Regions from separate parts of the Streptomyces sp. NPDC038135 genome, predicted to be linked through region 2. Evidence: predicted binding sites of a transcription regulator. Region 2 holds the regulator's gene; the other holds the start of a gene.

Region 1 (3,404 bases), on a different contig from region 2:
GCGCCGACTCCTTCATCACGTCGCCGAGCTGACCGGTCAGGGTCAGTCCGGCCGCGCCGGTCTCCGGGTCGGCGAGGGACGCCTCCACGAAGAGCACGTCGCCGCCGGCGCCGGTGACCGCGAGGCCGGTGGCCACGCCCGGGACGGAGGTCCGGCGCTCGGCCGGGTCCTGGGCGGACTCGGGCACGTGGTGCGGGCGTCCGATCAGCGCGCGCAGGTCCTCGTCCCGGACGGTGAACGGCAGCTCCCGCTCACCGAGTTCGTGCTGGGCCGCGACCTTGCGCAGCAGCCGGGCCAGGGACCGCTCCAGGGTGCGCACGCCCGCCTCGCGGGTGTACTCGCCGGCGAGCCTGCGCAGCGCGCTCTCGTCGATCGTGACCTCGTCCCGGTCAAGGCCGGCCCGCTCGAGCTGGCGCGGGAGCAGGTGGTCACGGGCGATGACGACCTTCTCGTCCTCGGTGTAGCCGTCCAGCCGGACGATCTCCATCCGGTCCGCGAGCGCCTCCGGGATGGCCTCCAGGACGTTCGCGGTGGCGAGGAAGACCACGTCGGAGAGGTCGAGTTCGACCTCCAGGTAGTGGTCCCGGAAGGTGTGGTTCTGCGCGGGGTCGAGGACCTCGAGCAGGGCCGCCGCCGGGTCGCCCCGGAAGTCGGAGCCCACCTTGTCGATCTCGTCGAGCAGCACCACCGGGTTCATGGACCCGGCCTCCTTGACGGCGCGGACGATCCGGCCGGGCAGCGCGCCGACGTACGTGCGCCGGTGGCCGCGGACCTCGGCCTCGTCCCGTACGCCGCCGAGGGCGACCCGGACGAACTTGCGCCCCATGGCGTGCGCGACGGACTCGCCGAGGCTGGTCTTGCCGACGCCGGGCGGGCCCACGAGCGCCAGCACGGCGCCCCCGCGCCGCCCGCCGATCACGCCGAGGCCGCGCTCGCCGCGCCGCTTGCGCACGGCCAGGTACTCGGTGATGCGCTCCTTGACGTCCTCGAGCCCCGCGTGCTCGGCGTCGAGCACGGCCTTGGCGCCCTGGATGTCGTAGGCGTCCTCGGTGCGCTCGTTCCACGGCATCTCCAGCACCGTGTCCAGCCAGGTCCTGATCCACGAGCCCTCGGGCGACTGGTCGCTGGACCGCTCCAGCTTGTCGACCTCCTTCAGGGCGGCCTCGCGGACCTTCTCCGGCAGGTCGGCGGCCTCGACGCGGGCGCGGTAGTCGTCCGACTCCTCGCCGTCGCTCTCGCCGTTCAGCTCGCGCAGCTCCTTGCGGACGGCCTCGAGCTGGCGGCGCAGCAGGAACTCGCGCTGCTGCTTGTCGACGCCCTCCTGGACGTCCTTGGCGATGGTCTCGGCGACGTCCTGCTCGGCGAGGTGGTCGCGCAGTTGCTGGGTGGCGAGCTTCAACCGGGCCACCGGGTCGGCGGTCTCCAGCAGCTCGACCTTCTGCTCGGTGGTCAGGAAGGGCGAGTACCCGGAGTTGTCGGCGAGCGCCGAGACGTCGTCGATGGCCTGGACCCGGTCCACGACCTGCCAGGCGCCGCGCTTGCGCAGCCACGCGGTGGCCAGGGCCTTGTACTCCTTGACCAGGTCGGCGACCTGGCCGGGCAGCGGTTCAGGCACGGTCTCGTCGATCCGCGCGCCCTCCACCCACAGGGCCGCGCCCGGACCCGTCGTGCCAGCGCCGATGCGCACCCGGCCGCGGCCCCGGATCAGCGCGCCCGGGTCGCCGTCGGCCAGCCGGCCGACCTGCTCGACGGTGCCGAGCACACCGGTCTTCGCGTAGGTGCCGTCGACGCGCGGCACCAGCAGGACCCTGGGCTTGCCGGGCTCCGAGCGGGCGGCGGCCTGCGCCGCCTCCACCGCGGCCCGCACCTCGGCGTCGCTCAGATCCAGCGGGACCACCATGCCGGGCAGCACGACCTCGTCGTCGAGCGGCAGCACCGGCAGTACGAGCGTGAACGCCGTGGACTCAGCAGCCATGATCTCCCCTTAGGCAGTCAACTTGAGCTATGCCGACTCAATGTCCGACGGCTCGCGGTTGTTCCCGGCCCGCCGTTCGCTGTGAGCGATCACCGAAATCCCGGTGCCCCTGACGCCGGATCAGAGCAGGATGGGCGCATGACTGCCGCGTACGACTCCCCCGTGGTCCTGGACCGTCGCGAAGGCCCGTACGGCGAGGTGGTGCTGCGCAGGCACGGCGCGCTGCTGCAGATCATCGCCAACGGCTGCTTCCTGATGGACACCTCCGACGGCCGCTCGGAGCGGCTGCTGGTGGACGCCGCGTACGACGCGCTGAACGGGCGCCCGGCGCCCGAGGTGCTGATCGGCGGACTGGGCGTGGGGTTCTCGCTCGCGCACGCCGCGGCCGGCGGACGCTGGGGGCGGATCACCGTCGCCGAGCGGGAGCCGGCCGTCATCGACTGGCACCGCCGGGGCCCGCTGGCGGAGGTGTCCGCCGCGGCGCTCGGCGATCCGCGCACCCGGATCGTCGAGGCGGATCTGCTCACTTATCTGAAGGAGACATCGGACACGTTCGACGCTTTGTGCCTCGACATCGACAACGGTCCGGGCTGGACCGTCACCGAGGACAACGGCGGCCTCTACTCCCCGGCCGGACTCGCCGCGTGCGCAAGGGTGTTGAGGCCGGACGGGGTGTTTGCAGTATGGTCGGCCGAACCCTCTCCGGAATTTGAAGGAACCTTGCGGAATGCCGGATTCCGTCAGGTGCGTACCGAAGAGGTCCCCGTTGCCCGGGGCGTTCCGGACGCCGTACACCTCGCCGTCCGCCCTGGATAGCGACGGCACGGCCTGTCCCCGTAATGTGCTGCCCTGGCGCGGATCATTCAAGCGTCAATCGCAGTCATGGGATCACCCCACTGATTCCGGAAAGCAACAGGGGCGGGCGATGGAGCAGACACACACCTCCCAGACCGGCGCGGCCACGACCACCCCCGGCGCACAGCGCCGGGTGCTGGTGGTCGAGGACGATCCCACGATCGTCGACGCCATCGCGGCCCGGCTTCGCGCCGAGGGATTCCTCGTGCAGACCGCGGCCGACGGACCGGCCGCGGTGGACACGGCCGAGGCCTGGCAGCCCGACCTGCTGATCCTCGACATCATGCTGCCCGGCTTCGACGGCCTCGAGGTCTGCCGCCGCGTGCAGGCCCAGCGCCCGGTGCCGGTGCTGATGCTCACCGCGCGCGACGACGAGACCGACATGCTGGTGGGCCTCGGGGTCGGCGCCGACGACTACATGACCAAGCCGTTCTCGATGCGGGAGCTGGCCGCGCGGGTGCACGTCCTGCTGCGGCGGGTGGAGCGGGCGGCCGTCGCCGCCTCCACGCCCCGCTCGGGCATCCTGCGGCTCGGCGAGCTGGAGATCGACCACGCGCAGCGCCGGGTGCGGGTG
Region 2 (3,404 bases):
TGCCCGTGCTCGACGACATCGGCCGGGCACGGGAACACGGCGAACTGGTCGGCGGCTTCAAGTCGGTGGCCGAGTCGCTGGAGACCGTCGCGGCCAAGATGGGCCTGCAGCAGTTCGGCAAGGAGGGCGAGCCCTTCGACCCGACGATCCACGAGGCCCTGATGCACAGCTACGCGCCGGACGTCACCGAGACGACGTGCGTGGCCATCCTGCAGCCCGGGTACCGCATCGGCGAGCGCACCATCCGCCCCGCGCGGGTGGCCGTCGCCGAACCGCAGCCCGGCGCGCAGACCGTCAAGGCCGAGGGCGCCGAGGACGGCGGCACCGACGCGGACGCGGCCGACGACAAGGAGAACGGTGGCCCGGAGGAGGGCTGACGTAATCACCGGGGACAGGAAGGAGGGACGTCGGGGATGAGTACCAAGGACTTCATCGAGAAGGACTACTACAAGGTCCTCGGCGTCCCCAAGGACGCCACCGAGGCCGAGATCAAGAAGGCGTACCGGAAGCTCGCCCGCGAGTTCCACCCGGACGCCAACAAGGGCAACGCCAGGGCCGAGGAGCGCTTCAAGGAGATCTCCGAGGCGAACGACGTCCTCGGCGACCCGAAGAAGCGCAAGGAGTACGACGAGGCGCGCGCCCTGTTCGGCAACGGGGGCTTCCGCCCCGGGCCGGGCGCCGGCGGCGGCAACTTCAACTTCGACCTCGGCGACCTCTTCGGGGGCAACGCGCAGACCTCGGGCGGCTTCGGCGGCGGGCTCGGCGACGTCTTCGGCGGCCTGTTCAACCGCGGCGGCGCGGGCACTACGCGTACCCAGCCGCGGCGCGGCCAGGACATCGACACCGAGGTCACGCTGAGCTTCACGGAGGCCATCGAGGGCGCCACCGTGCCCTTGCGGATGTCCTCCCAGGCGCCCTGCAAGGCCTGTTCGGGCACCGGCGACAAGAACGGCACGCCGCGCGTGTGCCCGACCTGCGTCGGCACCGGGCAGGTCGCCCGGGGCTCGGGCGGCGGGTTCTCGCTCACCGACCCCTGCCCCGACTGCAAGGGCCGCGGCCTCATCGCCGAGCACCCCTGCCTGGAGTGCAAGGGCAGCGGCCGCGCCAAGTCCTCGCGCACCATGCAGGTCCGCATCCCGGCCGGCGTCACGGACGGGCAGCGGATCCGGCTGCGCGGCAAGGGGGCGCCCGGCGAGCGGGGCGGACCGGCGGGCGACCTCTACGTGGTCGTGCACGTCGGTGAGCACCCGGTGTTCGGGCGCAAGGACGACAACCTCACCGTCACCGTGCCGGTGACGTACGCCGAGGCGGCTCTCGGCGGCGAGGTGCGGGTCCCGACTCTCGGCGGCCCGGCGGTCACCCTGAAACTGCCGCCCGGCACCCCGAACGGCCGCACCATGCGCGCCCGGGGCAAGGGCGCGGTCCGCAAGGACGGCACCCGCGGCGACCTTCTGGTCACCGTCGAGGTGAGTGTCCCGAAGGACCTGTCGGGGAAGGCTCGTGACGCGCTTGAGGCGTATCGCGAGGCGACCGCGGGCGAGGACCCGCGGGCGGAGCTGTTCGAGGCCGCGAAGGGAGATTGAGCGCCCCATGGACACACCCGGCCGTCGGCGCAACCCGTACGAACTGACCGAGGAGACCCCGGTCTACGTCATCTCGGTGGCGGCCCAGCTCTCCGGACTCCATCCGCAGACGCTGCGCCAGTACGACCGTCTCGGTCTGGTCTCCCCGGACCGCACGGCCGGACGGGGCCGCCGCTACTCGGCCCGTGACATCGAACTGCTCCGCCAGGTGCAGACGTTGTCCCAGGACGAGGGCATCAACCTGGCCGGTATCAAGCGCATCATCGAACTGGAGAACCAGGTCGCCGCGCTCCAGTCCCGCGTCGCGGAGCTGCAGGGGGCACTGGACGGCGCGGCGGCCGCGATGCGGCAGCGCGAGGCCGCCGTCCACGCCTCCTACCGGCGCGACCTGGTGCCGTATCAGGAGGTGCAGCAGACCAGCGCGCTGGTGGTCTGGCGGCCCAAGCGGCAGCAGCAGGCGGACTGACCGCCCGCGGGGAAACGGCACGGCGAGGGGCCGGGGACGGGCGACCGTCCCCGGCCCCTCGCACGTGTGCGGCGGGCGCGGGTGGTTGCCGGATCTTTGCCCTCCCGTGAACTTCCTTTGCGTGGAGGGTCCGTAAAGGCTGTTTGGAGGCGATTCCGCTCCTCCTTCACAGGTGCAGCGGAGCGTGCTGTTGCGCACTCGTTAAGTAGTTCCGCTTGACGCCGGGTGGCCGCTCCGCGTTGTCTTTTCAGACACCTGGGTCGTAAAGCAGCCCCCACGTCCGGATCGCACCTGAAGTGAGCCCTCGAATGCGTCGTATCGCCATATCCGTGGCCGCGTCCACGTTGATCCTTTCGCTCGCCGGGTGCGGCGTGCTGGACGCGACGGGGGACGGTGCGAGCGCGAGCCCGACGAAGGGCGACGACGTCACCGTCGGACTGCTGCTGCCGGAGAAGGCGAACACCCGCTACGACAAGTTCGACTACCCCATCATCAAGAGCAAGGTGGCCGAACTGACCGGCAAGAAGGGCACGGTCCGGTACGCCAACGCGGACGCGGACGCCGCCCGGCAGGCCGGCCAGATGCAGACGATGATCGACGAGAAGGTCGACGTCATCCTGCTCGACGCGGTCGACTCGCACGGCATCGTCGGCGAGGTGAAGAAGGCCAAGGAGGCGGGCATCCCGGTCATCGCCTACGACCGTCTCGCCGAGGGCCCGATCGACGCCTACATCTCCTTCGACAACGAGCTGGTCGGCGAGGTGCAGGGCCGCACGCTGCTGGAGGCCCTGGGCTCGGGCGTGGACACCTCCGACAAGGTCGTCATGGTGAACGGCTCGCCCACCGACCCCAACGCCAAGCAGTTCAAGCAGGGCGCGCTGTCCGAGCTGAACGGCAAGGTGGACATCGCGAAGTCCTACGACACCACCGACTGGAAGCCGGAGATCGCCCAGGCCTACATGACCAAGGCGATCGCCGAGATCGGCAAGGACAACATCGCCGCTGTCTACGCCGCCAACGACGGCATGGCGGGCGGTGTCATCAAGGCCCTGCAGGCGGTCGGCGTCAGCAAGCTGCCCCCCATCACCGGCCAGGACGCCGAACTGGACGCGGTCCAGCGGATCGTCGCCGGCGACCAGTACATGAGCGTCTACAAGTCCTACCCGGACGAGGCCGAGGCCGCCGCCCAGATGGCCGTCACCAAGGTGCAGGGCAAGGACATCCAGTTCGACGCCCTGACCCAGGACCACGTCGACAGCCCCACCGACAAGAACATCCCGTCCCGCCTCGTCCAGGTGAGCGCGCTGACCCGGGGCAAGATCAAGGACACCGTGATCGCCGACGGGATCTACACG

The links. The regulator HspR, encoded in region 2, represses chaperone genes until heat shock. The targets are predictions, from matches to a motif close to TTGAGNNNNNNNNNCTCAA.
Region 1: lon (endopeptidase La) is a predicted target of HspR. The motif match lies at 1,998-2,016, and genes of this name have one in related genera.

What each region holds. Positions count from the first base shown of each region.
Region 1 covers NZ_JBVJXS010000001.1:140,860-144,263, forward strand. The annotation lists gene lon (endopeptidase La) at 1-1,975, opposite strand, end outside; gene ACZ7JA_RS00675 (spermine/spermidine synthase domain-containing protein) at 2,114-2,791, shown strand; gene ACZ7JA_RS00680 (response regulator transcription factor) at 2,901-3,404, shown strand, end outside.
Region 2 covers NZ_JBVJXS010000003.1:528,873-532,276, forward strand. The annotation lists gene grpE (nucleotide exchange factor GrpE) at 1-377, shown strand, start outside; gene dnaJ (molecular chaperone DnaJ) at 414-1,583, shown strand; gene ACZ7JA_RS10785 (heat shock protein transcriptional repressor HspR) at 1,591-2,049, shown strand; gene ACZ7JA_RS10790 (sugar ABC transporter substrate-binding protein) at 2,358-3,404, shown strand, end outside.